Regions from separate parts of the Alistipes dispar genome, predicted to be linked through region 3. Evidence: riboswitches for the same ligand, from Rfam matches in the RefSeq annotation. Region 3 holds a riboswitch; each other region holds the start of a gene.
What was found. Region 3 has a riboswitch for cobalamin ahead of FME97_RS09875 (DUF5074 domain-containing protein). Riboswitches for the same ligand answer to the same signal wherever they lie in the genome.

Region 1 (7,600 bases), 840 kb from region 3:
CGCACGATCTTGGTCATCATCTGGCCCGGCTTGACGGCCTTGAGCACGTCCTGGCCCAGCGCCTTCTGCTTCACCTCGTCGGTGAAGGTCTTGGCGACCTTGTAATTGACGTCGGCGTCGATGAGCGCGCGGCGGATCTCCTTGAGCGTCTCCGCGACGTTGATCTCCGTGATGCGGCCCTCGCCCTTGAGTATTTTGAATGACCGTTCGAGTTTGTCGGTTAAGTTTTCAAACATAGGGTGTCGATTGCTTGTTCCGGAGCGCAAAGATACGAAAAAAGGCGGAATTACCTTTTGTCCTGCTACTTTTTTGTGCCTTGCGGGCGAAAAGCCCGCTTCCGCAGCGTCCGCCCGCCGTTCGGGCGGTCCGATTCGTCTTCCCGCTCGTCTGCGACGGCCCGCGGTTTTCGGTTTTGCATGCCGTGGATTTATCGAGGTATTGATTTGTGGTAAAATATTTTCCGATCGAATGCATTGTATTGTTAATTTATTTATTAAATTTGAGCCCGAATAGAAAATCCGAACGACCTATGAAGAACCTGTTTCTCTCCCTTTTCCTCGCATTTTCGCTGCCGCTCTGCCTCCCGGCGCAGGAGAGGCCGGAGTGGAAGATACTCTGTCCCCGGAATGCCGCGAAGGTCTATCGTCATGCGGCCGACGAGTTCCGGGATTTTTACCGCGCCGTCACGGGCCGTGAGCTGGAGATCGTGCAGGAGCCTGCGGAGGGCGTTCCGATGGTCGTCATCGGTTCCGACTGCGTCAATCGGTTCACCCGCGATGCCGTCGAGCGGCGGCTGATCGCACCGCTCGACCTCGGAGCCGAAAGCGACGCCTACCGTATCGTGTCGGCCCGCGACGGGGAGCGCGACCTGCTCTTTCTGGCCGGCGGCAACGGCCGGGCGACGCTCTATGCCGTCTATGACTTCTTCGAGCGGCAGGCCGGATGCCGCTATTTTTGGGACGGGGACGTGATTCCCGCGCGGGAGACGATTCCGATGACGGGGCTCGACGTGCGCGAAACGCCGCATTTCTACTACCGCGGACTCCGCTACTTCGCCCACCGCAGCCTCGGCCGCTTTCAGGCCGAGCACTGGGGGCCCCGGGAGTGGGAGCGTGAGATCGACTGGATGCTCAAGAAGCGGTTGAACCTCTTCATGCTCCGTATCGGCATGGACGACGTTTTCCAGAAGGCCTTCCCCGATGTCGTGCCCTATCCGCCCGCGGACGGGCCGCTTCCCGAGGCCAAGCCACGGTCGTTCTACGACCGCACGACGGCCTGGCCGCTCGAATACCGCGGCGAGCTGCGCCGCCACATACTGCGCTATGCCGCCGAGCGCGAGCTGATCCATCCCGAGGACATGGGCACGATGACCCATTGGTACAGTTGCACGCCGAAGGCGTTCCTCGAGGCGGAGAACCCCTCGTTCTGCCCCCAGTCGGGCGGCGCCTACGTGGGCGATCCCTGCAATGCCGTGTGGGATATCCGCGACGACCGCAATCTGGACAACTACTGGAAACTCACGCAGACGCATATCGACGCATACGGCTCTCCGCAGATGTTCCATACGATCGGCATTGCCGAGCGCGAGGTGTTCGAGGACCGTTCGGACAATCTGGAGATGAAGCTCTACGCCTACCGCCGCATCCTTGCGAAACTCCGCGAACACTATCCCACGGCGCCCGTGCTGATCGCCTCGTGGGACTTCTACCTGCCCGGATGGAAGGGGGAGGAGATCGGCCGGCTCCTTTCGCAGCTCGATCCCGCGCGGACGATCATCCTGGACTACACCTCCGACCTGCCGTCGAACCAGAGCAACACCGACTTCACGAACTGGGGCGTGGTGGGCCGCTTCCCCTATACGTTCGGCATTTTCCATGCCTACGAGTGGGAGAACGACATCCGCGGCTATTACGACCTGATCGCCGAACGGCTGCCCGTCGCGGCGTCCGACCCCATGTGCAAGGGCTTCGTCTTCTGGCCCGAGACCTCGCACAGCGATCCGCTCGTTATGGAGTTCTTCACCCGCAATGCCTGGTCGCCCGACGCGATGCGCCCCGAGGAGCTGCTTCCGGAGTTCTGCCGCGACCGTTACGGCCGGCACGCCGCCGTGATGGAGCGTGCGTGGCGCGCCGCGCTGCCGCTCGCGGAGTTGTGCGAGGAGCTGCCGCTCCGCTTCCGCGACATCCGCGAGATCGCGCAGGCCAAGCCCGATTCGGCCGCCGTCGGGACGTTCGCGCGAACGTTGGAGCGGATCGCTCCGCAACTGGCCGGCGCTTCCGACGTGCTGGATGCGCTCGCCGCCATGCCTTACGGCCGGGGCGACGCCTTCGTCGATCGGGATGCCATCGACCTCGCGCGCACGGTCGTGAGCCGTCTCTTCACGGTGCGGTACTACCGCTACCTCATTGCCCAGCAGGCTTGGGAGCGGGGCGACGTGACGGCCGCCGAGGTGCGCCGTGCGGGTTCCGAAGCCCGGATGCTGCTCGCCGCCCTGCGCGACGTGCTCGCCCTGCACGACGACTACTCGATGCTCTCCTCCCTGCGGCGGATCGAGGAGGTCCGCGCTCCGATCAATCCCGCTTTCGAGCAGGCGCTCAAGGGCAACGCCGAGAACAGCTATTGCCGCACCTACATCAGCGAGTTGTTCGACTACTACTACCTGCCCGAGTTCGACCTCTATATGAAAGAGATCGACCGGGAGCTGAAGTCGCGGGAGCGCGTGCTGACCTACGACTCCGTCCGGATGGAGATGCAGCCGATCGTGGATGCGTTCTATGCCAGACCGCTCGGCGAAATGACGCCGCGCAATCCCCGTCCGCGCACCGAAGCGGAGTTCCGCCGCCAGATGGAGACGCTCGCCGCCCGGCTGCGCCGCATGTAGCCCCGTTCTCGAAGGAGCTGTCTTTGGCGTTTTGTGCCGTATCTTCGGCATCTTCGGCCGTCGGATTTGCAGATTGACCCGAAAAGGCTATATTTGCCGGAAATACCGCATTTGCCCGAATGCCGAACATGGAACGACTAACGACCGCCCTTGCCGGATGTCTCGCCTTTGTTGCGCTCCATGCGCAGCCTGTCTCCGAATCCGCTCCGGATCCCGCCTTCGTGAGAAAGCGGGTCCGTAACAAGGAGATCGGCCTGCGCTACGGGGTGCAGATCGGCGTCGGTTCGGGTGCTCCCGGTCAGGCCATGCAGTATGCGGCCATGGATTTTGCCGCCTACAACTACCGCAACATCGGCCTGCGTACGGGGCTCAACCTCTTTACCTCGCCCCTGCACGACGGACAGTACGCCTCTGTTCCGTTGCAGTTCTCCTGGCGCTCGGGCGTGCGGCGCATGCCGACCTCATCGCCCGACGGCTGTTATTACAACGGGACCTGGTATCCGGACCGTGATATGGCGGCCCCCTCCGTCGGCCGGATCCTTTTCGAAACCTTCGTGCCGGAGGTTCCTTCGGTGTTCGAACTGCATGCGGGCCTGACGCCCGGCCTGCTCTTCGGCCCGATCCATTCGCAGGACGAGGGCTTGTATGACATCCGGCAACGATTTGTCTGTACGGCGGATGCGGGAGGACGGTTGAATCTGCCGATCGGCCGTGTCCGTCTATTCATCGACTTCACCTACCATTACTACCTGACGCGCAGTTTCGATGAGGGGATACCGCGCCCTGACCGGGTGCTTGGTCCGCCGCACCGCTCGTTTGTCGGCCTCAGCGGCGGCCTTGCCCTGACGTTCTGACTGTTTTACAGCAGTCCGGCTTCGTAATAGACGACGATCTGCTCGATGATCCGGTCCTCACCCTCCTTGTCGTACTCCGACTTGAGGTTCTGTCCGAAGATGCGCGACACGCCCTGCCAGAATCCGGCCACGAATCCGCCGCGGAATTCGCGCAGCACCTCGTAGGCCGTATAGTCCGTCTCGCGGTCGATGAGCTTGAGCAGCACGCGCCCTTCGGTGCGGGTCATGTGTTTGGCCACGGGGGTGTATTCCTCCTTGATCTGGCGATAGACCTCCCGGATATAGGCTTTCTGCGCCTTTCTGTCCGGCAGGCGGAGCAGTTCGCCCTCCATTTCGGCCATCTTGGCGCGGGCGGCCCTGGCCACGGGATAGACGCGTTTGACGGCCCGCACCAGTTTCTGATATCGGCGCAGGTCCGCCGGACGGTCGAAGATACAGACCGGAAGGATGTGCACGAGCGGGATCGAGTCGCCCCGTTCGACGATCCACTCCTGTCTGAGGAAGCCGCGGCCGCCCTGCGCCAGCGCTCCGGAGAGCGCTGCCGTGCATGCGACGAGGAGAAGGGCCAGCCGTTTCTTCATGATCGGAAAAATCGTTACCTTTGCGCATCCTGCGCATCCCGAATGCACAGGGCGCCGCCGGAGCGGATACGGTTCGGAGGCAAAGGTAATTCAAAAATCGTTTGACGTAACACCGAAAAGAGAGAGCGTATGTTGGAAAAGGGACTTTCCGCCCGGAGCACGACGACCGTAACGGCCGGCAATACGGCCGTTGCGATGGGTTCGGGCGACCTCGAAGTATTCGCCACCCCCGCGATGGTGGCCCTCATGGAGAACGCCGCGATGCGGGCCGTGGCCGCCGCGCTGCCCGAAGGGGCGACCACCGTGGGCGCCGAGATGAACGTGACCCATATCAAGCCCTCGGGGCTCGGGGCCGAGATCACGGCCACGGCCATCCTCGCTGAGGCGGAGGGGCGCAAGCTGACCTTCAACGTCGGGGCCCGCGATGCCGAAGGAATGATCGGCGAGGGGGTTCACGTGCGTTTTGTGGTGGACCGCGCGAAATTCATGTCCAGGGTGAAGTGACCCGGCCGGATCCTCGGGATCCGGAGCGGTTTCCCGCCGCCCTTTCCGCGGAGGCTTCCCCGTCCTCCGCGGAAAGGGCGGGGCGGCCGCCGGTTACGTGCGGAAATGCGAAAGGGAGAAGTCCTCGCGGACCTCTCCCTTTCGTGTTGAGCTGCCGGGATTCGAACCCAGAACGACAGAACCAAAATCTGCTGTGTTACCATTACACCACAGCTCAAACATTCGCTCGAAAGCGGCACAAAGATACGTAAAAAATCCCAATATCCAATTTTGTGCGGGCAGATTATCTTTTACGCTGGCTGATTGTCTGTCGTCCGCCGCATTTTCCGGATCGTCCGGCCGCGGGTCTCTCCGGAGCCGCGGGTCTCTCCGGAGAGGAAATTCCGCGGCGGATCGCCGCGGTGCGCTCCGGACTGCGGCGTCCCCGCCTCCCGTCCGGATTCCTTTCCGGGTCCCGGCCGTCCGGCACGTGCTCCGGTGCGGCCGGTCCGCACGACGTCGCGTCGTCGATGCGTCCGGCGAGGAGCTCCGTCGTCTCCCGGCGCCTCCCGGTCGTCGCGCCGCGGTCTCATGCCTTGCGCGCTTTACGGTGCGAGACGAGCGCTGCGATCCAGAGCAGCACGATCGCCCCGATGACGGCCGTGACGAGACTGCCCAGCGTGCCCGCCGCCACGAGTCCGAAGAGCGAGAGCAGCCAGCCTCCCAGCACGCCGCCGATGAGTCCGACGATCAGATTGACGATAAGGCCCGAGCCGCTGCCCTTGACCAGCAGGTTGGCGATCCATCCGGCCGCCAGCCCGATAAGCAGATACCATAGGAAATACATAGTCTTTCGTTTTTTGTGACGTGAAGACCGAGTGCAAAATCCGTACCCGCCTGCGGTTCCGGGCCGCGGTGCGCGTCCGCCGCGTCAGCGCGCCGTTTTCAGCGCGCAGGCCAACTGATCGGGGCACGAAGTTCCCTTGCCGCGGCAGTCGATGCCTTCGAGCCGTGCGATGGCCTCTTCGGCCCGCATGCCGCTGACGAGCGCCGCGATGCCCTGCGTGTTGCCGTGGCAGCCGCCCGTGAAGACGACGCTGCGGATCGTCTCTCCGTCGAGTTCGATGTCGATTTGCCGGGAGCAGGTTCCCCGGCAGGTGTAGGATATTTTCCGGATCATGAGTCGTAATTGTCGTTTGCGGCGCAAAGATAGCGCAATGCGGGGGAAGACGGGCGGAATCTTTCACAAAATGTTGAAAACTTCTGTGCCGGGGGCTTTGAATTGCTCCGGATTCTGCGGACCTTTGTCCTTGCGGAGGTTTCCCTTCGTCCGCCGGACGGAGGGATAAGAGGGAACCGGGTGCGAATCCCGGACAGTTCCCGCTGCTGTAAGCGTCATAGGCCGCAGACACGTCTCGAGCCACTGTTCCCTGCGGGGAGCGGGAAGGCGTCTGCGGATCGGCGCGAGTCAGAAGACCTGCCTCCGCGCAGCAATGTCCGGTCCTGCGGGGAAACGGGGCCTATTGTGAAACACATATATTCGTTTACAATGGATTACGCACAGATTTCCATCATCAAACGTGATGGCAAGACGGAGCCTTTCTCGCTGGAGAAGATCGTCCGCGCCATCACGAAAGCCTACCGTGCGGGCGGCATCACGGACGAGGAGCAGACCATCGCCCGTGTGGCGGCGGAGGTCGCCGGAGCGATTTCGAAGAACGAGATTTCGGTCGAGGAGATTCAGGACATGGTCGAGGAGCGGCTGATGCGCCTCAATCCCTCGATCGCCAAACGCTATATCATCTACCGCGAGTGGCGCAACGTCGAGCGCGACCGCCGTTCGTCGATCAAGGGGGTCATGGACGGAATCGTGACGGTGGAGAAGAACGACATCAACCTCTCGAACGCCAACATGTCGTCGCACACGCCCGCCGGGCAGATGATGACCTTCGCTTCGGAGATCACGAAGGACTATGCGCTGAAGTACCTCGTGGGCGTGCGCCACGGCCGCGCTCACCGCGATGGCGACATACATATTCACGACCTGGACTACTATCCCACGAAGACCACGACCTGCATCCAGTACGATCTGGAGGACATCTATCGGCGCGGCTTCTCCACCAAGAACGGTTCGGTGCGCACGCCGCAGTCGATCCAGAGCTACGCCACACTGGCCACGATCGTCTTCCAGACCAACCAGAACGAACAGCACGGCGGGCAGTCGATTCCGGCCTTCGACCGTTTCATGGCTCCGGGCGTACTGAAGACCTTCCGCAAGCATGTCGTCGATACGGTGTCGTTCCTTTGCGTGCTCAGAGGGGCCGGGGAGCCGGACCGCGGACGGCTCAAAACACTCTGCGCCGAACATCTCCCGACGATCGAGCTCTCCGACGAGCGGATCGCCGCGCTGGGCGGGGCCCTCGCCGATGCGGGGATCGGCCTTTCGGACAAGGAGCTGCGCGGTATCTGGGAACAGTCCTACAAGGCCACGCGCAAGGAGACGCATCAGGCGATGGAGGGATTCATCCACAACCTCAATACGATGCACTCTCGCGGCGGCAATCAGGTGGTTTTCAGTTCGGTGAACTACGGCACGGACTTTTCGCCCGAGGGGCGCATGGTGATCCGCGAACTGCTCTCCGCCACGGTCGAGGGGCTGGGGCACGGCGAAGTGCCCGTCTTCCCGATTCAGATTTTCAAGGTCAAGGAGGGCGTTTCGTGGTGCGAGGAAGACTATCGGGCGGCCGTCCGGGATTTCGACAAGGCGCTGGCGGGCGAAATCCGGTTCCGGACGCCGAATT
Region 2 (7,600 bases), 540 kb from region 3:
TGCTCCTCGCCCACGATATTCGGATCGAGGATGCGCGACGAGGACTCCAGCGGATCGACGGCGGGGTAGATACCCAGTTCGGCGATCTTGCGGCTCAGAACGGTCGTGGCGTCGAGGTGCGTGAAGGTCGTGGCCGGGGCGGGGTCCGTCAAGTCGTCGGCCGGCACGTAAACGGCCTGCACCGAGGTGATCGAACCGTAGCGCGTCGAGGTGATGCGCTCCTGCATCTGGCCCATCTCCGTGGCCAGCGTCGGCTGGTAGCCCACGGCCGAGGGCATGCGCCCCAGCAGGGCCGAAACCTCCGACCCGGCCTGCGTGAAGCGGAAAATGTTGTCGATGAAGAAGAGGATGTCGCGCGTCTCGCCCGCCTCCCGGCCGCCGTCGCGGAACGACTCGGCGACCGTCAGTCCCGACAGCGCCACCGAAAGACGCGCCCCGGGCGGTTCGTTCATCTGGCCGAAGACCAGCGTGGCCTGCGAGCGGGCCACTTCGTCGTAATCGACCTTCGAGAGGTCCCAATGCCCCTCCTCCATGCTTTTCCGGAACGCATCGCCGTAGCGGATCACCCCCGAGGAGATCATCTCGCGCAGCAGGTCGTTGCCCTCGCGCGTGCGTTCGCCCACGCCGGCGAAGACCGAGAAGCCGTTATGCTTCTTGGCGATGTTGTTGATAAGCTCCATGATGAGCACCGTCTTACCCACGCCCGCGCCGCCGAACAGCCCGATCTTGCCGCCCTTGACGTAAGGCTCCAGGAGGTCGATCACCTTGATTCCCGTGTAGAGCACCTCCTGCGAGGTGGCCAGCTCGTCGAATTTGGGCGGTTCGCGGTGGATCGACGCCTCGTGCGTGCGGTCCAGCGGCCGCATGCCGTCGATCCGCTCGCCCACGACATTGAGCAGGCGGCCCTTGATCTGGTCGCCCACGGGCATCGAGATCGACCCGCCGAGCGCCGTCACCTTCATATGCCGCTGCAATCCGTCCGTCGAGTCCATCGCAATGGCCCGCACGGTGTTCTCGCCGATATGCTGCTGCACCTCGACGACGAGCTCCCGCCCGTCCCGACGGCGGATCGTCATCGCCTCGTGAATGCCCGGCAGCAGGCTCTCCCGTCTCAGATCGGGGAAATGCACGTCCACGACCGGTCCGATGATCTGCGAAATGTATCCTTCAACTTGTGCCATATCTATCCGACAACTCTGTTTTTCATCCGTAATAATAATGTTATGCTCCGCGCCGAAAACCGCCCGCGAAACCGCTGCGGTCTCCAGACCGCCGGCACGGCGCAAAGGTAGCCGATTATCGTCGGGAAGGCTTCGTCCGAACAACCCGAAAAATGTTCAATTTCTTCCCGGCGAACCGTTCCTGCCTCCCTGCGGCGGACAATCCCGGCAAATCTGCCGGAATCCTCCGGCGAACCGCAAAGATACGAAAGAACCGATAAATCGAGTGTATATCACATAAGAATTAACGATACGAAACGCAATTTATTGCGTCGGCGAAACATCCCCCAGATTCCCGCTGCCGGGCCCCCGGAAATTCGGACTCCGGCGGTTCCCGGGGGCCCGGCAGGCGGACATCCCCAAAAAGCGAGGCGCCCGCTTCTGCGGGCGCCTCTCGCCGAACGCCGTCCGGTCCGGCCGTCGCTCCTCCGGCGTTCGTCCCGCGGGAACCGGATCCGAATCGTTGTATGGCAGACAACGTACACTAATCTCCAAACGATCCGGCTCCCGCAGACAGACATCGGACGGAGCGACGCGACCGACGGTTCATTCGCGTCTCATGCGGTAATCGTAGAATCCGAACACCTCGGTCGAAAGCTCTCCGAGCCAGCCGCTCTTGGCATTCACCCCCGTCTGGACCTTCACGAAGTCGATGTACTCCAGCCCGGCCGGCTCGCCCTCGAACGTCACGGCGTCCGCGATCCGGAAATGGTTGGGATTGGCCGCGGCCGAAACGTTGTCGTCGTCGGTCAGACGGTCGATCGGACTGAAATTGTCCGCATAACCCCACTCGTACGCGGCATTGACCCAATAGGAGCCGTTGCCCGACTGGTCGTAGTTGCGGGCTTCGAGACGTGTTCCGCGCAGCGTATAGCTTTCCGCCTCCACCCACGCAGGGTAGTAGTACCCTTGGTCGTGGAACTGCTTCAGGTAGTCGATCGACCCGCTGCCGCCGCGGTTGTCTGTCCAGCGCGTCTCCATTCCGGCGCCGCGCGGGCGGTAGTAGGTGACGGCATAATCCTGCAACGTCTCCGCCTTGCCCGTCTCCGAACCCTTCAGCTCGTACCACGTGTCGTTGGGCAGCCCGTCCCCGTTCTCGTCCTGCATGACCCAGACGATCCCCGGCTCGGAGGAGCCTTCGAACGAGTTGCCCACGATGGCCAGGTCGTAGCCGCCCGAAGCGTCGATGCTGTGGTCGAAGCCCACGACGATATACCCGCCGAAACCGCCCAGCGAAACGTAGGTGTTCCGCATCATCCGGTCCTCGGCATAGGCGCAGGCCTCCTCCATCGTCGCAGCGGTGCAATTCTCATTGACGAACTGCCCGGGAGCGGGCAGAAACTCGTACACCCGGTCCCAGTCGGCGCCGCTGGTCGCCGAACGGGGGCGGTAGTAGCGTCCGGCAGGAGGGCAGACACGGACCGTGAGGGTCTGCGACACCGACAGATGCGAGTTGCGCATCGTCACCGTCGCGCGGTGTTCGCCCTCTTCCGCCGCGGTAAAACGGTAGGCGGGATCGGCGCCCCGCTGCACGGTCTTACCGTCGAGCGTCCAGACATACTCCGCATCGAAGGCGTTTACCACGTCGAGCGGCATGAGGCGGATGGTGCGGCCTGCGGAGACATTGTACTCGGTCCGCTCGAACGTCCAGCCGAACGGCATGTCTTCGGGCGCAGCGACCCGCACGGAAAACTCGACGGTATCCGTCCCGTCTTCGTTCGAGGCCGCGAAACGCAGGGCATAGGTCCCGGCCTCGGCGCTCCGGAAGGTATAGTCCCGCTCCGTAGAAACCTCCCTGCCGTCCACGCTCCACGAGTAGGAGACGGGGATCGAGACTTCGGCCACGGAAGGTTTCAGCACCAGATCGGAATCCGTGAGGATCGTGAAGCCCTCCTCCGCACCGGGAATCGAAACGGTCGGTACTTCGAGCGCCGTCACGTCCACGCGCAGTTCCTCGCTCGCCGTACCGTACCGGGTCGAAACCTCCAGCAGCACGTAAACCTTCCCGACGGTCTCCGCGCGGAAGACGAGCGACGGCTCCTCTCCGATCACCCGGCCGTCCACCGTCCAACTGAAACGGGCGTCGTCGGCGTATTCGTAACGGGGGCTGATGGTCAGTTCGCGCCCCGCCTTCACCGTGTACACGCCCGTTTCGCTGTCGAGCGCGATGACGGGAGCCGGAGACGCATCCGCCTCGATGACCCCGTCCCGGTTGCAGGCGGCGAACGACGTCAGAAGAAGACCGAACAGCGCGATCGCGGCTTTTCTCATCGGACTGCGCATATCATTTGCCGAGCCATTCCGACGTGTAACGATAGGCGAAGTCGATGCCCGCCGGGCTCGCGCCCTTCTGCGCGGAGTAGGAGAAACGGCTCTCCTGAACCGGCGAAGCGCCCGAGACGTCGTACACGCAGATATTCGAACTCACGTAATTCGACATGCCGACCCACAGTTTTCCGGTCGTCGGATGCTGGCCCATGATGCCGTAAACGGTCTCGCCGGCCGAAAGCCAGTGCACGTCGGCCGTTTTCGTCTCGTAGTTGTAACGTGTCACGGTGGTCGCGCTGAAGGAGTCCGTATCCACGAAATAGAGGTACGGACCGGTGAAGTCGGCGCACATGCCGACGGCAGGCGACCAGGTGGCCACGGGGAACCGCACGGCCTCGGGCAGTTCTTCATTCAGAATTTCGCGGCCCTCGTGGTCGATGCCCACGATCTTCGCCGCGGAGGTGAAATCGGCGCCCATGTTCTGATTGCCGGTAAAGGTTCCGGCCAGCGCGAAATAGATATTGCCGTCGGCGCCCTTGACGACACCTTTGACCTGACGGCCTTCGTAAGTAATCCGCTTCTCGACGGCATCCGTCGCCGGATCGACGATGACCAGACTGTGGCCGCATCCGGCAAAAAGCTTGCCGCGGGAGAGGACCATGCGGGTCTTGACGGCCCCTTCGGTGGAGAACGCCCCGAAAGTACCCTCCACCGTGGCGCCCACCTCGACGGAACCGTCGCCCAGCGTCAGCGCGCAGATGCCCGACGTGGCTTCCATGCCCGACTCGGAATACTGCACATAGGCCTTCGTCGGACTGACGACCACCAGATGCTGCGGCCATGTATCCTTGCCCTCGGGAGTTTTGATAACCAGCGGATCGGCATACTCCATGCGCATCGTCCGGGCGTCGCAGACGACGAACCGTCCGGCCCCGTTCATCGAACCGCCGTTCTGCGTAAGCAGGTAAATCCGGTCGTTGGCCATGAACATATCCTGCACGACATTGCCGATCTCCTTGCCGCCGTTGGCCTGCTCGAACACCTCCTCGTACTCCTTGCCGGACTTGTCGTACCAGACCAGCATGCCGTTGGCCGAGGTCATGTTGCCCTCGCAGACGACGAACGTGCCTCCGGCGTCCGTGAAATCCACCGAAGCGCACACCTCGGCCGAAGCGAACACCGTCTCGCCCGTGGCGCGGATACCGATCAGCGTGACGATGCCGCCGGCATACGAAACGCCATCCGAAGCGGCCGGAGCCTTCAGCGTGACGCTCCTGCCAGCCAGATCGAACGATGCCGTCCACCCTTCGGGGACGTTCATGAAATCGGCCGTGGTCACGTCGGCCACACGCAGCGACAGCGTCCTCCGCTCCCCGAAACCGAACACGAAGCAACCGCGGCCGTCCTCCGACTGCACGAAACCGAACACGGCCCCGGTCTTCGGTATGACGATCGTCTGCCCGTCGGTCAGTTCGAAAACGACCTCGGTCTCCCCGTCGGTCACCGACCTGAAGAAGGCGTCGCCGTCCTTGCCCGAGGCTTTGACCTCCTTGCCCGAAGCGTCCTCTACACGCACGCCGTCAACGGTCCAGTACCCCTCGGCATCCACCGCCAGCTCGGGCGCCTCGCCCGATACGGGAATCCTGTTCCCCTCGTCGTCCGTCAGGAAATTACCCTTGCCGCCGAGGGTCCAATAGTAAACGCCCTCGACGCGGTCGATACCGATGACCGGGGCGTCTGCCCCGTCGGCGATCGTCACCGAAGTCTTGTCGCTGAAGACGATCGTGCACCCCTCGTCGGTCTCGACGACCTCCGAGATCGTCTTGTTCTTCTCCAGCGCATCGACGACCGTCCGCAGCGAGGAGACCTTCTCGTTGAGCGCCGCCAGTTCGTTCCTGATCCCGTCGATTTCCGCCCAAAGGTCGTCGTCGTCATACGAACAGCTCCACGTCGCCATGCCGAGCATGGCGAGCATCAGAAGTGTAACCAGTTTTCTCATTCCTTCCGTTTTTTAAGTTTGACATATCCGATAAAAAAATCAGCCGCATCCTCCTGGCAGGATACGGCGGAAAATTCAAAACGGACATTCGCACACCTCCGAAATTTCGCGTTTCGCGACCGGGACGGGCCGGACGGCAGGGGGAAAATCGCTGTTCTGATTCTCGCCCGTAGTCCCGCAGGCAACAAATCCTCTGTAAAATGCGAAAGGCAGGTCTTCTGACTCGTTCCGGTTCCGCGCCTTCCCGGCCGCGCCTGCGGCCAGTGGCAAAGATTGCGAAACCTCTCGTGCTCCTTCACGGAGCGGAAACTCACAGCAACGGGTATTGTCGCAGACTTTCACTGCGTTCCCTTTTCATTCCCCGCCGCGGCCCGTCGCCGGGTGCGGAAAGGAAACCTTTGCGAAGACAAACATAGGCTAAAAAAACGAATCCGACAAGATTTTTCCGATTTTTTTCATCGCTCCGGCCGCAGAGGCCCGGCACGGCGTTCCGCGCCGCCGTGCGGCAGGGGAGGGATGCACCGCGCGCCGCCCGCAAAAAACGCCGCCGGCTTTGTGCCGGCGGCGCCACCAAAAATAACACCAAAATCCGGATCAGGCCGGAAGGGAGATCGTAAAGCGACTGCCCTTGCCGATCTGGCTGTCCACGGTGATCGTGCCGCCGTGCGCTTCGACGAACTCCTTCGAAATAGCCAGTCCCAGACCGCTGCCCTGCACCTTCGTGCCGGGAACGCGGAAATAGCGTTCGAAGATGCTCTTGTGGTAGCGCGGGTCGATTCCCCGGCCGAAATCCTGCACGTAGATATTCACGACCTTGTCCTGCTGGCAGGCTCCCACGATGATGCGCGAATTTTCGGGCGAGTGGTGAATGGCGTTCGACAGGAGGTTCGTCACCACCCACGCGATCTTCTCGTTATCGACGAAGAGTTTCGAAATCTTCTCGGGGTATTCCACCTCCACGAAGCAGTGGAACCGCTCGGCGAGCACCTGCGTCGCATGCACGGCGTAGTCGATCAGCTCGATCGGCTTGACGATCTTGGGCATCAGTTTCAGCTTGCCCGACTCGACCTGCGTCATGTTGAGCAGCTCTCCCGTGATGTTGAGCAGCCGGTCGCTGCTGTCCTTAATGCTCGTTATCAGCGCCTTCTGCTCGTCGTTGAGCGAACCCAGCCGGTTGTCGCCGAGCAATTGGAGGCTCATCAGGATCGACGAAATGGGCGTCTTCATCTCGTGCGAGACGGTGGAGATGAAATTCGTTTTCGCCGAATCCAGCTCCTTGTAGCGCGTCACGTTGTTCAGGATGATCACGTTGCCGATGAACTGCTTCCGCTGCCCGCCGACCGGAACGATATGGAGCGGGATGTTCTCCATCTGGAAATAGCTCTCCTTGTTGTCGGCGTAGATCTTCAGCGGCTCCTTCTGTCCTTCGTCCTCCTTCGGTTCGGAGTAGAGCTCGCGGATCAGCCTCCGCAGCAGATCGTTGTTCAGAGCCACCTCCGCGGCCTTGCGGCCGATCACTTCGCCGCGCTTCAGATTCAGGATCGTGCACGCCTCGTCGTTCATGAAGAGGATGTTGCGCTCCGAATCCAGTCCGACGATCGGTTCGTGGAGGCTGTTCACGATCCCCTCGATGCGCTTCTTTTCGATCATGAGCGAATCGAGCGAACTGCGGCGGTATTCCGAGAGTTTGCAGGCCATGTCGTTGAACGACTCGGCCACCTCGCGGAACTCGCGGTTGCCCCCGAAGTCGAGCCGCTCCTCGTAGTTGTGGTTGGCGATCTCCGTGATGCCCCGCTTGAGCTTGTCGATCGGGCGCAGGATCACCGCCGGGAACTGCACGAGGAAGGCCGCGGCGAGCACTACGCAGAGGACCGCCATGACCGTCAGCCACCACACGGCGTCGGCCGCACGCGCCTCCATCTCGGAACTTTTCATGCGGATCGAAGCCATGTTGAGGTCCATGATCCGGTAGAGGTCGCTGCGGACGAGCCTTATCCGGTCCGGAGTCACCGTGTCCGTGAGGGCCGCGATGCGGCGGCCGAGCGACGCCGTGGCCTCGCTCTCGTCCACCTCCGTGATGTTCTGCCGCTGCAGGCTGAGGCTGCGGATGAGC
Region 3 (7,600 bases):
AAAACACCCCGCAGCAGGTGGCGCAATGGGCCGCCAACTACATCATCGAGCAGATCCGCAACAAGGCGCAGCACACCTCGTCGCCCTTCGTGCTGGGACTGCCCACCGGCTCAACGCCGCTGGAGACCTACAAGGAGCTCATCCGCCGCCACAAGGCCGGCGACGTGTCGTTCAGGAACGTCATCACGTTCAACATGGACGAGTACGTCGGACTTCCGGAGGAGCACCCCGAGAGCTACCACTCGTTCATGTGGAACAACTTCTTCAAACACATCGACATCCTGCCCGAGAACGTCAATATCCTCAACGGCAACGCCGAGGATCTGGTCAAGGAGTGCGCCGACTACGAGGCGCGCATCGTCGAGGCCGGCGGCATCGACCTGTTCATGGGCGGCGTCGGCGAAGACGGGCACATCGCCTTCAACGAACCCTTCTCGTCGCTCAACTCGCGCACGCGCGTCAAGACCCTGACGCAGGACACGATCCAGGTGAACTCGCGCTTCTTCGGCGGCGACACGAACCTCGTGCCCAAGACGGCGCTGACGGTCGGCGTGGGCACGGTGCTCGCGGCCAAGAAGGTGCTCATCCTCGCCACGGGGCCCAAGAAGGCCCGCGCGGTGCGTCACGGCGTGGAGGGATCGTACAACCACCAGTGGACCATCTCGGCCCTGCAGGTGCATCCCAACGGCATCCTGATCTGCGACGAACCGGCCGCCGGGGAGCTGCGCGTGGCGACCTACCGCTACTTCAAGGACATCGAGAAGGAGAACCTGATCTGACGGGGCGCCGCCGCTCCCGGCGAAGAAGAGCGCCCCGGTCCCGGAGACGGTCGCCGGCCGCCGGAAATGCAGAACGCCCCTGCCGCGAATCGTTGCGGCAGGGGCGTTCTCTTTTTCTTATCGGACGCGGACCCCGGAAAACGGCTCCGCAGGTCCGGGACAGGCGTCCCTCCGGGGAACGGATCCCGGAACGGCCCGCCCGGCTACCGGAAGAGGATCATCGAGGGGAACCAGTATTCGGCATCCGTGTAGGGGAACGACTTCTTCTGCTCGCCCGTGGTCCCGTCCACGACATAGATGGTCGCATGACCGCCCCAGTCGGCGGTATAGAACAGGTAGAGATCGTCGCTTTCGGGATCGGCATTCAGCCCCGCACCGTAAACGGAATAGCGAGTCCCGTCCACCTCCGGAGCCGGGAAGAGCTTCTCCGCAGCGCCCGTGGCGATCGTGAACCGATAGACGTCGTAACCCGAAGAACTGCCCTCGACGAAATAGAGCGCATCACCCTTCTTCGAAGCGTGCAATCCGGTCGGCGTATAGGCCCACTGGTTGTAGTAAACCGAGAGGTCGTCGCCGAGCGTCACCTCCTCCGAAGTCAGAGCCGTCGTGTTGATCTTGAAGAGTTTGTTCCCGGCAGCGGCCCACAGCATGCCTCCTGCCTCGGCGAAACCCGTCTTCGCGGCGGCAGGAAGGTCCTTCACGAAGGCGAGGGTCGAGGCGTCGTAAACCTTCACGACATCCCCCTCGCCGGCCGAAGCGGTGAGGAAAACACGCCCGTCCTTCACGGCGACGTCGCCCCCCAAACCGCGCCCCTCGAAGAAGGCGTCGCCCAGCTCCAGCGGATCGAGCGATACGGAATAGGCGCCCTCGGAGGTGGTCAGCACGCCGTGCTTGCCGTCGATCAGCGCAAATCCGTAGGCCTGGCCGGTCAGCGCGCCGTCGGGCAGCGCCGATTTCTTCAGGAAGTCCTCGAGCCCCACCTCGACCAGCCAGGGCGTCTCCTTCGACACGAAGTAAACGTTGTCGTCGCTGCACACGGCCACCGTGCCGGTGTTGCCCAGCTTCTCGCCCTCGTTATTCTCCTGGTAGAGATTGAGCGACCACTCGCCCGTCGTCTTATCGTAGTAGTTCACCGACGCCGGGGTCCGGCCGTAAGAGCCTTCGTTATAGACGTAGAATCCGCCCTGATACTTGTCGGAAGCGCCGGGGGGGGGCGGTGTCGTCGAACCGTTGTCGTCAGAGCAGGCCGCGAAAACCGTCGCGGCGAGTGCGAAAAGCAATGATTTTTTCATCTTTCGGATCAATTATTAAAATAAGTACATAAAAAAAGTAAATCCGGTCTCCTTTCCCGGAGCCGAATCCCGCTTCGCACATACGCCCGACAAACCGACAGACAATCGCACCGACGCCCCGCAGGGCCGAAGTTCGACGCACCGTTCTCCGCAGCAACCGTTCGAATGAGGATTCTCCCTCGGGAGACGCAAGGCAGGTCTTCTGGCTCGTCCCAGCCGCGACGCCTTCCCGATTCATCCCGGAATCAGTGGCTTCAAGCGTGTCGCGGCAACTCTTGCGGAACTTACAGCAGCGGGAACTGCTGCCGATTCACACGGCATTCCCATTTAATCACGCGGGGCCTCGCCGGACCCTTTGTGAACCATTGCGGCGCAAAAATACGAAATAAATTCGTATCTTTGCCCCAGCTAACAAAAAATTCGCTGAAATCATGAAGCACGCATACGTTTTCCCCGGCCAGGGGGCTCAGGCCGTCGGCATGGGCAAAGATCTCTACGACAACGTTCCCGCTGCCCGGGAGCTGTTCGAGAAGGCCAATGAAATCCTCGGATTCCGCATCACGGACATCATGTTCGCCGGCACGGACGAGGAGCTCAGGCAGACCCGCGTGACGCAGCCCGCCGTATTCCTCCACTCGGTCATCATGGCCAAGGCGCTCGGCGTCGAACCCGATGCCGTGGCCGGTCACTCGCTCGGCGAGTTCTCGGCGCTGGTGGTGGCCGGGGCCCTCTCGTTCGAAGACGGTCTGAAACTCGTTTCGAAACGAGCGATGGCCATGCAGGCCGCCTGCGAGGCGCAGCCCGGCACGATGGCCGCCATCCTCGGACTGGACGACAAGACCGTGGAGGAGATCTGCGCGTCGATCGACGGCGTGGTGGTCGCCGCCAACTACAACTGCCCGGGGCAGCTCGTCATTTCGGGCGCCGTGGAGGCCGTGGATGCGGCCTGCGAAAAGGCCAAGGCCGCAGGCGCGCGCCGTGCGCTGCGTCTGCCCGTGGGCGGTGCGTTCCACTCGCCGCTGATGGAGCCGGCCAAGCAGGAGCTGGAAAAGGCGATTGACGACGCTCCCTTCCGGACTCCGACATGCCCGATCTACCAGAACGTGGATGCCAAACCCTATACCGACCCGGCAGCCATCAAGGCGAACCTCATCGCCCAACTGACGGCTCCCGTCCGCTGGACCTACATCGTGAAGAACATGCTCGCGGACGGCGTCGGAGAGTTCACCGAACTCGGCCCCGGCACGGTGCTCCAGGGCCTGATCCGCAAGGTGGACGCCCAGGCGACGGTCGAGTCGAAATCGACGTTGTAACCGATCCGTCCGCATTCCGCGGAAGGAGAGGGAACAGATTGAAAAACAATCTGTTCCCTCTTTTATTGTTCATTTTTGCAAATAATTTATTAAATTTATTAAGAATTTTTGCAGTCTATTGAAATAATTATTATATTTGTGCCGCCAGTTAAAAAAAGCGAAGAAAATGACATCATTGACCGAGTTCTTCAACAAACACGAAGACGACACCCTCAAGGGCATTTCGCATAAGAACAGCATCATCAAGCGCAACATCATCGCGCACATGGCCGTAAACGGCGAGTGCACGCTCTCGGAGCTGACCAAGGAGCTGCACATCAGCGTTCCGACGATCACCAAACTCGTGCAGGAGCTCGTGGACGAAAACATCGTCACGGACCTGGGCAAGGTCGAGACTCCGGGCGGACGCCGTCCCAACATCTTCGGCCTGGCCAACTCGGCGATCTACTTCGTCGGCGTGAACGTCGGCCGCGACAACATGCGCTTCATGGTCACCGACCTGCAAAACAACATCATCAAGGAGGAGAACGACTTCACCTTCGAGCTGCAGGACCGTCCGCAGTGCCTCGAGCGCATCTGCACGAACATCGAGAACTTCATCGCCTCGTGCGGCGTGGAGCGGAGCAAGATGCTCGGCCTGGGCGTCTGCATGACGGGGCGCGTGAATCCCGACACGGGCCGCAGCTACAAATACTTCACCTCCAACGAGCAGTCGCTGCGCGACATCCTCGAGGAGCGGATCGGCCTGCGCGTGCTGATCGAGAACGACACCCGCGCCCGCTGCTACGCGGAGTACACGTGTGGCAAATCGAAGGAGGAGAGCAACGTGCTGTACCTCCACATGGGCCGCGGCGTGGCCATCGGAATCGTCGTGGACGGCAAGCTCTACTACGGCAAGAGCGGCTTCGCCGGCGAGTTCGGCCACATCCCCTTCTTCGACAACGAGATCATCTGCTCGTGCGGCAAGAAGGGCTGCCTCGAAACCGAGGTGTCGGGTATCGCCATCGAGGACAAGATGCGCCACATGATCGAAAAGGGCGTGAACACCATCCTCAAGAAACAGTACGACGAACAGCGGACCGTGCACATCGACGACATCATCAACGCGGCGATGAACGACGACAACCTCTCGATCGAACTGATCGAGGAGGCGGGCGAAAAGGTCGGCAAGGCCATCGCGTTCCTCATCAACACGTTCAACCCCGAGACGGTCATCGTCGGCGGCAACCTCGCGGCGGCGGGCGACTACCTGATGCTCCCGCTCAAGTCGGCGACGAACAAATACTCGCTCAACCTGGTTTACAAGGACACCAAGTTCCGCGTTTCGAAGATGACCGAGAGCGCGAACGCGTGGGGCGTGGCCATGCTTATCCGCAACAAGGTAATCGGCATCTGATGAACCTCGAAGGCCGCATCGTCCGGCTCCGGGCCGTGGAACCGGAGGACGCGGAGCTGCTCTACGCATGGGAGAACGACACCTCCGTGTGGAGCGTGAGCGGCACGACCGAGCCCTTCTCGCGGGCCCAGATGGAGCGGTTCATCGCGGCGCAGTTGCAGGGCGGCGACCTCTTCCGCACGGGTCAGTTGCGGCTGATCGTCGAGACGCGCGCCGAAGCGCGCCCCGTAGGCATTGCGGACCTCTTCGAGTTCGATCCCCTCAACCGGCGCGCCGGTCTCGGAATCCTGATCCACGACGCGGACGACCGCGGCCGCGGGTATGCCTCCGACGCGGTGGAGACGCTCTGCGGATACGCCCGCGAACGGCTGCGGCTGCACCAGTTGTGGTGCAACGTGGGAACGGACAATGCGGCCAGTCTCGGACTGTTCCGCCGCACGGGATTCGTCCCCGCAGGCATCAAACGCCAATGGCTGTGGACGCCGGAAGGCTACCGCGACGAAATGCTGATGCAAAAGATTCTGGAATAGAAAAAAGAGGCTGACTAACTTCAACCGTTAGTCAGCCTCTTTTTCCATGCAGCCGCTGCGGATCACTCCAGCCGCCGCGAACCGTCGGAGATCACCACGTCGTAAATCTTCGGCTCGTGGCCGTATCTGGCGTTGAACTTCTCCTTCGCCGTGGCGATGAAACGATCGTACAGCTCGTCCCTGACCAGATTGATCGTGCAGCCGCCGAAACCGCCGCCCATGATGCGCGCCCCGGTCACACCGCACTCCCCGGCGAGCGTCGCCAGAAAATCCAGCTCCTCGCACGACACCTCGTAATCCTTCGACATGCCCCAGTGCGTCTCATACATGCGCGCGCCGACCGTCTCGTAGTCGCCCTTCTCCAAAGCCTCGCAGACGTCGAGCACCCGTTTCTCCTCGCCGATGACATAACGGGCCCGTTTGTAGTCCTCCTCCGAGATCCGGTCCCTGACGGCATCGAGCTGCTCCATCGTAGCTCCGCGCAGGAACTCCTGCCCGAGCACCTTCGCCACACGCTCGCACGAGGCGCGGCGGTCGTTGTAGGGCGAACCCACCAGCTCGTGCTTCACGCGCGAATCGACGAGCACCAGCCTGTAGCCCTTCGGATCGAACGGGAAGTAGGCGTACTCCAGCGAGCGGCAGTCCAGCCGGATCAGGTTGCCCTTCTTGCCGAACACCGAGGCGAACTGGTCCATGATGCCGCAGTTCACGCCGCAGTAGTTGTGCTCGGTGGCCTGGCCGATCTTCGCCAGCTCGAACTTGTCGATGCCGCAGCCGCAGAGGTCGTTCAGCGCGAAGGCGTAGGTCGATTCCAGCGCCGCCGACGAGGACATGCCCGCTCCCAGCGGCACGTCGCCCGCGAAAACCGTGTCGAAACCGCCGATCGTCCCGCCGCGCTTGCGGATCTCGCGGCAGACGCCGAAAATATACCGCGCCCAGCTCTCGGCAGGCTTGTCCGCCTCCTCGAGGCCGAACTCCGACGATTCGCCCAGATCGAACGCATAGGCGCGCACACGATCCGTACCGTTGAGCCGGATGGCCGCCACGATGCCCTTGTCCACGGCTCCGGGGAAGACGAAACCTCCGTTGTAGTCGGTATGTTCGCCGATCAGGTTGATACGCCCCGGCGAGGCGAACAGCACGGCGCCCGCACCGTAAAGCTCTTCGAATTTCTTGCTGACTTTCTCTTTCATCTCTTTCATAGCAGGTTTGTAGGTTATGGATCGCAACCGATCATACGAAGATAGGAAAAAATCCGGGCTTTTCCGAATTTTTCCTCCAAAAACGGCATCGTTCCGGTTCAAAACCGCGAAACGTGCGGAAAGACCGCCCGCAAGTACGGCAATTCACCGACAACCGATTGCCGGTCCGGGATTTTTCCCTATCTTTGCGACAGTTTCGTTTCACAAGCGCACAACCCGAAAACCGAACGATATGATCCGAAAGATTCTGCTCTCCGTCGCCCTGCTGTCGGCCGGAGGAGCCCTGCACGGACAACCCAAAGTAATCGCCCACCGCGGCTACTGGACCGCTCCCGGATCGGCCCAGAACTCCCTCGCCTCGTTCGCCAAGGCCGACTCGATCGGCGTTTACGGCTCGGAAATGGACGTCTGGCTGACGGGAGACGACAAACTGGTGGTCAATCACGACCAGGTTTACAAGGGAACCGACATAGACATGGCACGCGCCCGGGCCCGGGACATCACGCGGATCGTGCTGCCCAACGGCGAGAACCTGCCCACGCTCGACGAGTACCTCGAGACGGTGGCGGCCCGTCCCGCCACCCGGCTCGTCCTGGAGACGAAGACGCTCGTCCCCTACCGCCGGGAGGACATCGCGGTGGAAAAGATCGTCCGCGCGCTGGAAAGACACGGCCTTACGGAGCGGACGGACTTCATCTCCTTCTCGCTGAACGCCTGTCTGGAGTACCGGAAGCGGCTGCCCGAAGCCAATGTTTACTACCTGGCCGGCGATCTCTCGCCCGAAAGCCTCCGCCGCGTGGCCCTGACGGGTCTCGACTACTCGGCGGGCGTGCTGCGCCAGCACCCCGAATGGATCGAGCAGGCTCACCGGGCGGGACTCGAAGTCAATGTCTGGACGGTGAATTCGGAGGAGGAGATGCGCTATTTCATCGCGCAGGGCGTGGACTACATCACCACCGACTATCCCGAACGCCTGCAAGCCCTGCTGAGGGAGTAGGATTCCCGGAATGACGACACGGAACGGGCGGCAGAGCTTCTGCCGCCCGTTCCGCATTCCCGTCCGCCCGGAGGTGCGTATCCCCGCGAAC
Region 4 (7,600 bases), 240 kb from region 3:
GCGCCGACGATTTCAGCGCCGTGCACTACTGCTCGCAGCCCGGGAGGTTCTTCTCCGTGAGCGGCGAAGCCGGGGAGGAGGCATTGGAGTACGAACTGACCCGCATCGTCGAGACCCGCCTGGGACTCGTCTGCGCGCACGAAGGGGTGGAGCCATGACGCGGGGGCAGGTCCATGTCTATACGGGCGACGGAAAGGGGAAGACCACGGCGGCCTTCGGCCTTGCCGTGCGTGCCTTGTGTGCCGGGAAGAACGTGTATATCGGGCAGTTCGTCAAGTCGATGGCTTACAACGAGACGAAGATCGCACGGCTGTTCGACGGTACGGACTCCGCATGGGGGCGCGTGCGCATCGAGCGGTTCGGCCGCGGCTGTTTCATCGGCCGGCAGCCGGAGGCGGTCGATGCGGAGCTGGCCCGGGAGGGGCTGAGGCGGTGTGCCGAAGCGCTTTCCGGCGGGGAGTACGGGGTGGTCGTCCTCGACGAGGTGTCCATCGCCCTCGACTGCGGCCTGCTGTCCGTCGGCGAAGTGCTGGAGGCGCTCGCCGCCCGGGCGCCGCAGACCGAAGCGGTGCTGACGGGGCGCTATGCCCCGCAGGAGCTGATCGCCGCGGCCGATCTGGTGACCGAGATGCGCGAGGTGAAGCACTACTATGCGCAGGGCGTCCTTTCGCGCGACGGCATCGACCGCTGACCTCCCCGCCGTCATTCGGCCGCCTGGAGGTCGGCGAACCAGTAGCCGTAGGTGCGTACCGATCCGTCGTCGAGGCGGATGTCGTAGCTCTGTGCGAAAGGCTTTCCGAGCCAGAACGGGACGGCTTCGCGGAAGATCGGGCCGTCGTAGCAGAAGGTGTGGTATTCGCCGTTCTCGCCGTTGGGGTCGGTCCCTGCGGGCAGCGAAGCGACGAAGGCGGCGTCGATCTCCCGGCCGATGGCTTCGGCTCCCAGCCCGTCGGCCATCGTCGTCACGACGACGGTCCTGAGTCCCGACGAGAGGAAACCGCGCATGACCTGCTCCGAACTCTCGCCCCAGAGCGGTTCGACGACCTCGATGCCCGCAGGGGCGAGCCGCTCCTCGCGGTAGCGGCGCACGTCGTGCAGGAAGATGTCGCCGAAGATGAAGTGCGTCACGCCCTCTTCGCGGTAACGGCGCACGGCGCGGTCCATCGCCGCCGAATAGTCCTCCATGTCGCCCTTCGGCGTGAGATCGACCGTGTGGAGCGGAATGCCGATGCGGTCGGCCTGCGCCCGGAGCAGCTCCGTCGGGATGCCGTGCATCGTCGAACGGAGCGTCGAGCGATTGACGGTGGTCAGCAGCGCGACGATTTCGTAGCGCTCCGACCGTATCGCCCGCCAGAGGGCGTGCGCCGAGTCCTTGCCGCCGCTCCAGTTGAAGACGGCCTTGTGTCTGGTCATTTCGGTCGGGAGTTATTCGAGTTTCCGATAATAATGCATCTCCCGGTCGGCGGCATCGAGCGCTTCGGGATGGAATACGGCGATCAGGTCGTGCAGCACCACGTCGGGCCGCACGACGCCCGATTCCCAGTAGTCGTTGCCTCCGGCGGCGTTCGTGCGCCGGTCGCAGTTGTAGATCTCGCCCCGGCGGACGCAGGGAACGCCGGCGAATTTCGGCAGCCGTGCGCGGAATTCCGCGAGCGTCCGGAAACTGCCGGCATTGATCCATACGTCGGCTCCGGAGGCCAGCAGGTAAGCCTTCTCGAGGTCGATGGGCAGCGAGCGGTTCGACGTGTTCTCCCTGTAGATGTAATCCCCTCCGGCATCGGCGATGAGGCGTGCGACGTAGCTTTCGGCCGAGGCCATGAACCACGAATCGCCGTAGGGGGTGTTGATCATCACCTTCGGTCTGGCGGCGGACTCCGCGACCTTCGCCTTCAGCGCCTCGTACCGCTCCGGGATGGGGGCGAACGCCCGTTCGCCCTCCTCGCGCCGGTCGATCGTCTCCGCCACGGCCACGAGCCACTCGGCCTTGCCGAGCGGCGACTCCTCCAGATACTCCCCGATATAGCAGAACGGGATGCCCAGCTCGCGCAGCTTGGGTTCCATCGGGCTGGCGCCGTTCACGCCGAACAGCAGCACCAGGTCGGGACGCAGCGACAGGAGCCGTTCGTAGTCCATGTTGCCGTCGTAGCCCACGTCGCCGACCCTGTCGGGGTGCGCGGCGACGTATCCGTTGGCGATGCTCTCCCGGCCCGAGACGCCGACGATGCGCGGTGCGGCCCCCACGGCGTCGAGCATCGCCACGTGGGTCGAGGACATGCAGACGATGCGCTGCGCCCCGGCCTCGACGGTCTGTCCGTCGAATCCCGCAGGGGGAGTCTCCCCGTTGCGGGCGATGAAGAGCGCCGTGGCGGTCCCTTCGGCGGCCCCCTGCCACGGGGTCCGGGTCCGTAGGATCGTGCTTTGCAGGCCCTCGGCCCCGACGATTTCGAATCCTGCGGCGTAGGCGGGGCGGTAGACGGTCGTGCGGAACTCCTCGAGCGAGGTCCCCGGACGGGCGCCGCAGGCGGCCAGAAGCAGCGCGGCGGCGCAGAGCGTGAAGCGGCGGAGCGGTCGTATCATTTCGCGGTTCGGTTTTTCTTTCCCCATTTGGGTTTGACGTTGATGAAGAATTCGCAGTTCATGCGGGGCATGGGACGCGAGAGGACGGAGAGGTACTCCTCGTTGAAGAGGTTGTTGATCGTCGCCTTGAGCGAAAGGTCGGCCCGGCGGAACGCGAAGCCCTTCTCGAGCGAGAGGTTGTTCATCACGTAGGGCGTGAGCCGTCCGGTGAGCGTGATGTCGTTGCTCGACATGGTGTAGCGTTCGCTGTAATAGCAGAACTGCCAGAGCAGCCCCCACGAGCGCCATGCGAGGCGTCCGGTCGCCGTGCCCGAGAACTCCGGTTCGTAGGGAAGCTGCTTGCCCACGGACTGATCGGCCGGGCTCATCGGTTCGCCTACGTTGATCGACGGGGACCACGAGAAGGTCCCGTCGAGGTCGAGCTTCAGTCCGCGGGCCAGCATGACGGACAGGTCGGCCCGCACCTCCACGCCGTAGGCGTGCACCTCCTTGATGTTCACCGGCGAGAAGAATCCTTTGGTGGTCGGCAGCCAGAGAATCCAGTCGTCGATCCGCTGGTCGTACCACGAGGCCGAGCCCGAGAGCGTGTAGATCGCGTCGCGTCCCACGGCGAACGACAGCCCGGCTTCGTACTGGACGCCGGTTTCGTTCTTCAGGTCGGGATTCCCGCCCGGCAGGAAGTAGAGGTCGTTCAGCGTCGGGAAGCGGAAGTTGCGCGACACGGAGGCTTTCGCCACGACGTTGCCGCGCTTCGAGAGCAGGTAGTCGGCGAAGAGGGCCGGAACCGTGGCCCATTTCGTGCCGTAGAGCTGTTCGCGCAGGACGGCCGACAGGCCGAGCCGCTCCGCGGGCCGCCATTTGGCCGACACGGCGGCGTCGATCTCGACGCGCCCCTGGTCGTAGCCCACGATCGCCTTGTCGCCCTGCTGCAGGACGATGTTCTTGTCGGCGCTCCGGACGAAGTGCTGGTGCAGCGCGATGTCGGCCGTGAAGAGCCACTCGTCTCCCACGGCGTATTCTCCCGCCGCCTGCCCGTAGAAGGTGTCGATCCTGCTTCGGGAGCGGGTCATGGAGGTCATGATGCCGTTGCCCGGGTCGCGGCGGTAGTCGTAGGCCATCCATGTATGGATGTATCCGGCCTTCGCGCCGACCTTCCAGTCGCGGCGCAGGCGGTCCCACGAGAGGACGCTGCGGAGCGTGTGCTCCCGCTGGCGGTTCTCGAACCGGGTGTCGTCGGCGTAGTCGGTCGTCAGCAGCGGCAGTTCGCGGTTCGAGTTGATGTACCAGGCATTCAGTCCGAAGCGGTCGCCGCGGCCGGTGTTGTAATAGATCTCCTGCAGCACGTGCACGTCGTCGAACGCGCCGCTCTTGTTCCGCTCCACCGGATAGTACGACCCGACGATGTTCATCTCCTCGTCGTAGATGTTCTCCTTCTTGTCGCGGTTGCGGTATTTGTAGTCGTTCCGCGAGGACTGGTAAACGGCTCGGGTCGATACCTGCCAGTGCTCGTCGCCCCACGTGAGACGCAGGAACTCGTCGAAGGTGCGGTACATGCCGATTCCCTGGATGTATTGCAGGCCGAATCCGTCGGCGGCGGCCGGTGCGGTCGAGAGCTTCACCACGCCGCCCAGCGCCCCGCCCGCCTCATTGACCGACGACGTGCCGTGCAGCAGCGAGGCGTCGTCGATGAAATACGACGGGATCATCGAGAAGTCGGTCATGCCGAGCATCGGGTTGTTGATGCGCATTCCGTTCCACGTCACCTGCGTATGCGAGGGTCCTGTGCCGCGGAACGAGACCGTCGAGAGCGTCGCCCGGCCGTACTGCTTGACGAAGAGCGGGGAGTTGAACGTCAGCACGTCGGCGATCGACAGGGCGATGTTCTCCTTGAGTGTCACCGAGTCGAACGTCGTCCGTTCGACGCCGATCTCCTTCATCGGCCGCCGGCCCCAGATCGGAACCTCGCGGATGGCTATGTTCCGCTCGGGCCGGGCCTCCGCGGCGGCCTCCTGCGGCGGCTGCGCGCCGCCCTGGGCATGGAGCGCCGCCGGAAACAGCAGCGCCGCGACTATCCGAACCGTCGTCTTTCTCATACTTCCTGTATCCGTTATTTCCAGCAGAATGCGCCGGGGATGATTCCCACATAGAACCGGTCGATCTGTTCGCCCTCGGCCGTATAGCGATAGACGATACCCTGCTGCTGGTAGTCGATGGCGTCGGCCACATAGACGTCGCCGTTGTGCGGATCGACCGTCAGTCCGTAGTATTTCGTGTCGCGGTACTCGATGAAGGGGCGCACCGGCACGCGCTCCTCCTCCACCTGCATCCGCCAGATGTCCCTGTTGATCCAGTAGAGCGTGTCGCGCGTTCCGTTGAGCTGCACCTCCGAGGGCCAGTCGCCCAGCTTGAACCGGAACTGCTTCTCGACCTCGAACGTCGCCGCGTCGATGCGGTAGAGCGACGGGGCTTCGTAGCCGTAGGGCGACCCTTCGTAGCCGCCGTCGGTGATCGTCCACAACTTGTGGTTCTTGTCCATCACGAGCGACGTGGGCTGGATGCCGACCGTCAGTTCGTCCACCACCTCGTCGGTCTCGGTGTCGATCTTCAGGATGCGGTTCTGGTACGACCAGCAATTGACATAGACGTACTTGCCGTACTGCACCATCTGCTCCGTGGAGCCCGATTCCATCGTCATTCCGGGGCACTCGATGTAGCCCGTGATCTCGTAGCGTTTGGGATTGACGATGAAGATGCGGTTGTCCCAGATCTGCGTCACGTAGGCCTTTTCGTCCGAAAGGAAGTGGATGTAGCGCGGCGAGGTGAGGTCCGTGATGCGTCCCACCTCCCGGAAGGTGTCGATGTCGATGGCGAAGATGACGTGCGAATTGTTCACCACGATCCAGCCCACGCCGTCGCGGACGGTCATCGACTGCGCCACGTCGCCCAGCTTGAAGCCGTTGGCGCGGAAGAAAACCTCGTTCTCCACCCGTTTGGTCTTGGGGTCGTAATAGGAGAGCGTGGCGTTGCCGTACTGGAAATTTCCCTCGTTGGTGACGAACAGTCCCCGCCCCGAGGCCGAGAACTCCTCCGTCGTGCCGTAGTCCCACTTCATGCAGCCCGTGAGCAGCATGAGGCAGCCTGCGGCCGGGAGTGTGTATCGTATGATCCGTTTCATGTTCCGCAAACCGTTCGTTCGGTACGGCGGCGCGCCGGCGGGGCGGCGGGACGGTAGGGAGGGGAGACCGGAGAACGGTGCGCTCCGACGATCCGATTCCGACCCGAAACCCGCGGGTGCAAATCCGTACGGCAAGGCAGGTCTTCTGACTCGTCCCGTCCGCCGCGCCTTCCCGGTCTGTCCCAGTGGCAAAGAGTGCGGCAAAACAGTTTCTCCCCGCAGGGGAGGGGACTTACAGCAGCGAGCACTGCTCCGGATTCTCACCGGATTCCCTTTTCATCCGCGCCGCGGAGAACGGCCGGCGCGAAAACCTTGCGACCGCAAAGGTAGGGAAAAATTCGGAATATTTTGCTACCTTTGCGGTCCGATATGAAGGAGTCGCTCAAAAGATCGTTCGCCTCGCTCGGGGCCGACGGGCTCGTTGCCCTGTGGCTCGGGGTGTGGTGGTGCGCCAACCTGATCGAGGCGGGCTGCACGGAGCTGGCCAACGACGAGGCCTATTACCACATGTTCGCCCAGCGGCTCGCATGGGGCTATTTCGACCATCCGCCCGTGACGGCGCTGCTCGTGTGGCTCGGGGAGCGGCTCTTCGGCGGCGAGCTGGGCGTGCGGTTCTTCTTTACCGTGTTGCAGCCGCTCTATCTCTGGGCGTTGTGGAGGCTCGTCCGTCCGGCGGATGCCGTGCGGCGCGATGCGACGCTGTTCGTCATGCTTTCGGCCTCGACGCTCCTGTTGCAGCTCTACGGCTTTATCGCCGTGCCCGACGGGCCGCTGCTGGCTTCGTCGGCGGTTTTCCTGTGGACGTTCCGGAACTTCTCGGAGGGCCGCCGCCTCGCATGGCTCTGGATGGGTGCGGCGATCGCGCTGATGGCTTACAGCAAATACCACGGCGCCCTGGTGCTGCTCTTCGCCCTGGCGGCCAATCCGCGGCTCTTCGCCCGCCCGGCGCTCTACGCTTCGGGAGCGGTCGCCGCCGTGCTGCTCGTGCCGCACCTCGTGTGGCAGTACCACCACGACTGGGCTTCGTTCATCTACCACCTCTCGGCGCGCAACTCGGTTTTCCGTCCGGGCTACGTCGTCGAGTTCCTCGCCAACATGCTGGTGGTTTTCAATCCCTTCCTCGTGCCGATCTACGTGCAGGCATGGCGGAAGACGCGGCCGCAGTCGGCCGTCGGCCGGGCGCTGAAACTGCTGCCCGCGGCCTTCATCGGCTTTTTCCTCCTCTCGTCGCTGCGCGGCTACGTGCAGCCGCAGTGGGTGATCGTCTCGGTCTTCGGACTGATCTATGTCGCCTTCGCCTATGTCCGCCGCCATCCCCGCACGCGGCGGTACGCGATGGCAGCCGGCGGTGCGACCCTGCTGCTCGTCGCCGCCGTGCGTGTCGAGATGATCTTCAATCCGCTGGGACTCCGTTTCGAGGTCTTCGACAATTCCGAGAGCTACGGCGCCATCGCCGCCGAGGCGCAGGGCCGTCCGGTCGTTTTCCGCCACGGCTACGCCGTCGCGGCCAAATACGCTTTCTATACGGGCGGCGAAGCCTATTGCCAGCCCAATATCCGCTATCGTACGCACCAATGGCAGTTCCGCGACGACGACTCGCGTTTCGCGGGCCGCGAAGTGCTCGTCGAGTGTCCCCCCCCCGGGATAGCCGACACGACCGGACGCGTGCGGACCGTCCGGCTGGCGAACGGGCGCAGCTTCACGTGGTTCGTCGATCCGGATTTCCGCCCCGTGCGCAAGGTCGGCGTCACGATCGGAGGAATGCCCCGGCGCGTCGCTGCGGGCGATACGCTGCGGCTCCGGCTGTGCTTTTCGAATCCTTACGATTATGCGATCCGTGTGGGCATG

Region 1: linked by a shared signal. The riboswitch ahead of FME97_RS01190 (anaerobic ribonucleoside triphosphate reductase) and the one ahead of FME97_RS09875 (DUF5074 domain-containing protein) in region 3 are both predicted to bind cobalamin.
Region 2: linked by a shared signal. The riboswitch ahead of FME97_RS12035 (DUF5074 domain-containing protein) and the one ahead of FME97_RS09875 (DUF5074 domain-containing protein) in region 3 are both predicted to bind cobalamin.
Region 4: linked by a shared signal. The riboswitch ahead of FME97_RS08855 (DUF5074 domain-containing protein) and the one ahead of FME97_RS09875 (DUF5074 domain-containing protein) in region 3 are both predicted to bind cobalamin.

Annotation. Positions count from the first base shown of each region.
Region 1 covers NZ_AP019736.1:215,423-223,022, reverse strand. Annotated here, with positions in the region: gene ffh (signal recognition particle protein) at 1-236, opposite strand, end outside; gene FME97_RS01225 (alpha-N-acetylglucosaminidase TIM-barrel domain-containing protein) at 530-2,881, shown strand; gene FME97_RS01220 (hypothetical protein) at 3,010-3,735, shown strand; gene FME97_RS01215 (DUF4294 domain-containing protein) at 3,741-4,316, opposite strand; gene FME97_RS01210 (thioesterase family protein) at 4,446-4,820, shown strand; tRNA gene FME97_RS01205 (tRNA-Gln) at 4,967-5,037, opposite strand; gene FME97_RS01200 (GlsB/YeaQ/YmgE family stress response membrane protein) at 5,389-5,646, opposite strand; gene FME97_RS01195 (TIGR03905 family TSCPD domain-containing protein) at 5,731-5,979, opposite strand; cobalamin riboswitch at 6,099-6,298, shown strand; gene FME97_RS01190 (anaerobic ribonucleoside triphosphate reductase) at 6,349-7,600, shown strand, end outside.
Region 2 covers NZ_AP019736.1:2,881,128-2,888,727, forward strand. Annotated here, with positions in the region: gene atpD (F0F1 ATP synthase subunit beta) at 1-1,181, opposite strand, end outside; gene FME97_RS12030 (PKD-like domain-containing protein) at 1,767-3,491, opposite strand; gene FME97_RS12035 (DUF5074 domain-containing protein) at 3,505-5,487, opposite strand; cobalamin riboswitch at 5,679-5,902, opposite strand; gene FME97_RS12040 (sensor histidine kinase) at 6,082-7,600, opposite strand, start outside.
Region 3 covers NZ_AP019736.1:2,342,467-2,350,066, reverse strand. Annotated here, with positions in the region: gene nagB (glucosamine-6-phosphate deaminase) at 1-779, shown strand, start outside; gene FME97_RS09875 (DUF5074 domain-containing protein) at 983-2,071, opposite strand; cobalamin riboswitch at 2,247-2,454, opposite strand; gene fabD (ACP S-malonyltransferase) at 2,503-3,384, shown strand; gene FME97_RS09865 (ROK family transcriptional regulator) at 3,551-4,780, shown strand; gene FME97_RS09860 (GNAT family N-acetyltransferase) at 4,780-5,310, shown strand; gene galK (galactokinase) at 5,373-6,503, opposite strand; gene FME97_RS09850 (glycerophosphodiester phosphodiesterase family protein) at 6,745-7,509, shown strand.
Region 4 covers NZ_AP019736.1:2,098,539-2,106,138, forward strand. Annotated here, with positions in the region: gene FME97_RS08830 (hypothetical protein) at 1-158, shown strand, start outside; gene FME97_RS08835 (cob(I)yrinic acid a,c-diamide adenosyltransferase) at 155-691, shown strand; gene FME97_RS08840 (adenine nucleotide alpha hydrolase) at 703-1,413, opposite strand; gene FME97_RS08845 (ABC transporter substrate-binding protein) at 1,426-2,577, opposite strand; gene FME97_RS08850 (TonB-dependent receptor) at 2,574-4,670, opposite strand; gene FME97_RS08855 (DUF5074 domain-containing protein) at 4,685-5,752, opposite strand; cobalamin riboswitch at 5,871-6,082, opposite strand; gene FME97_RS08860 (ArnT family glycosyltransferase) at 6,101-7,600, shown strand, end outside.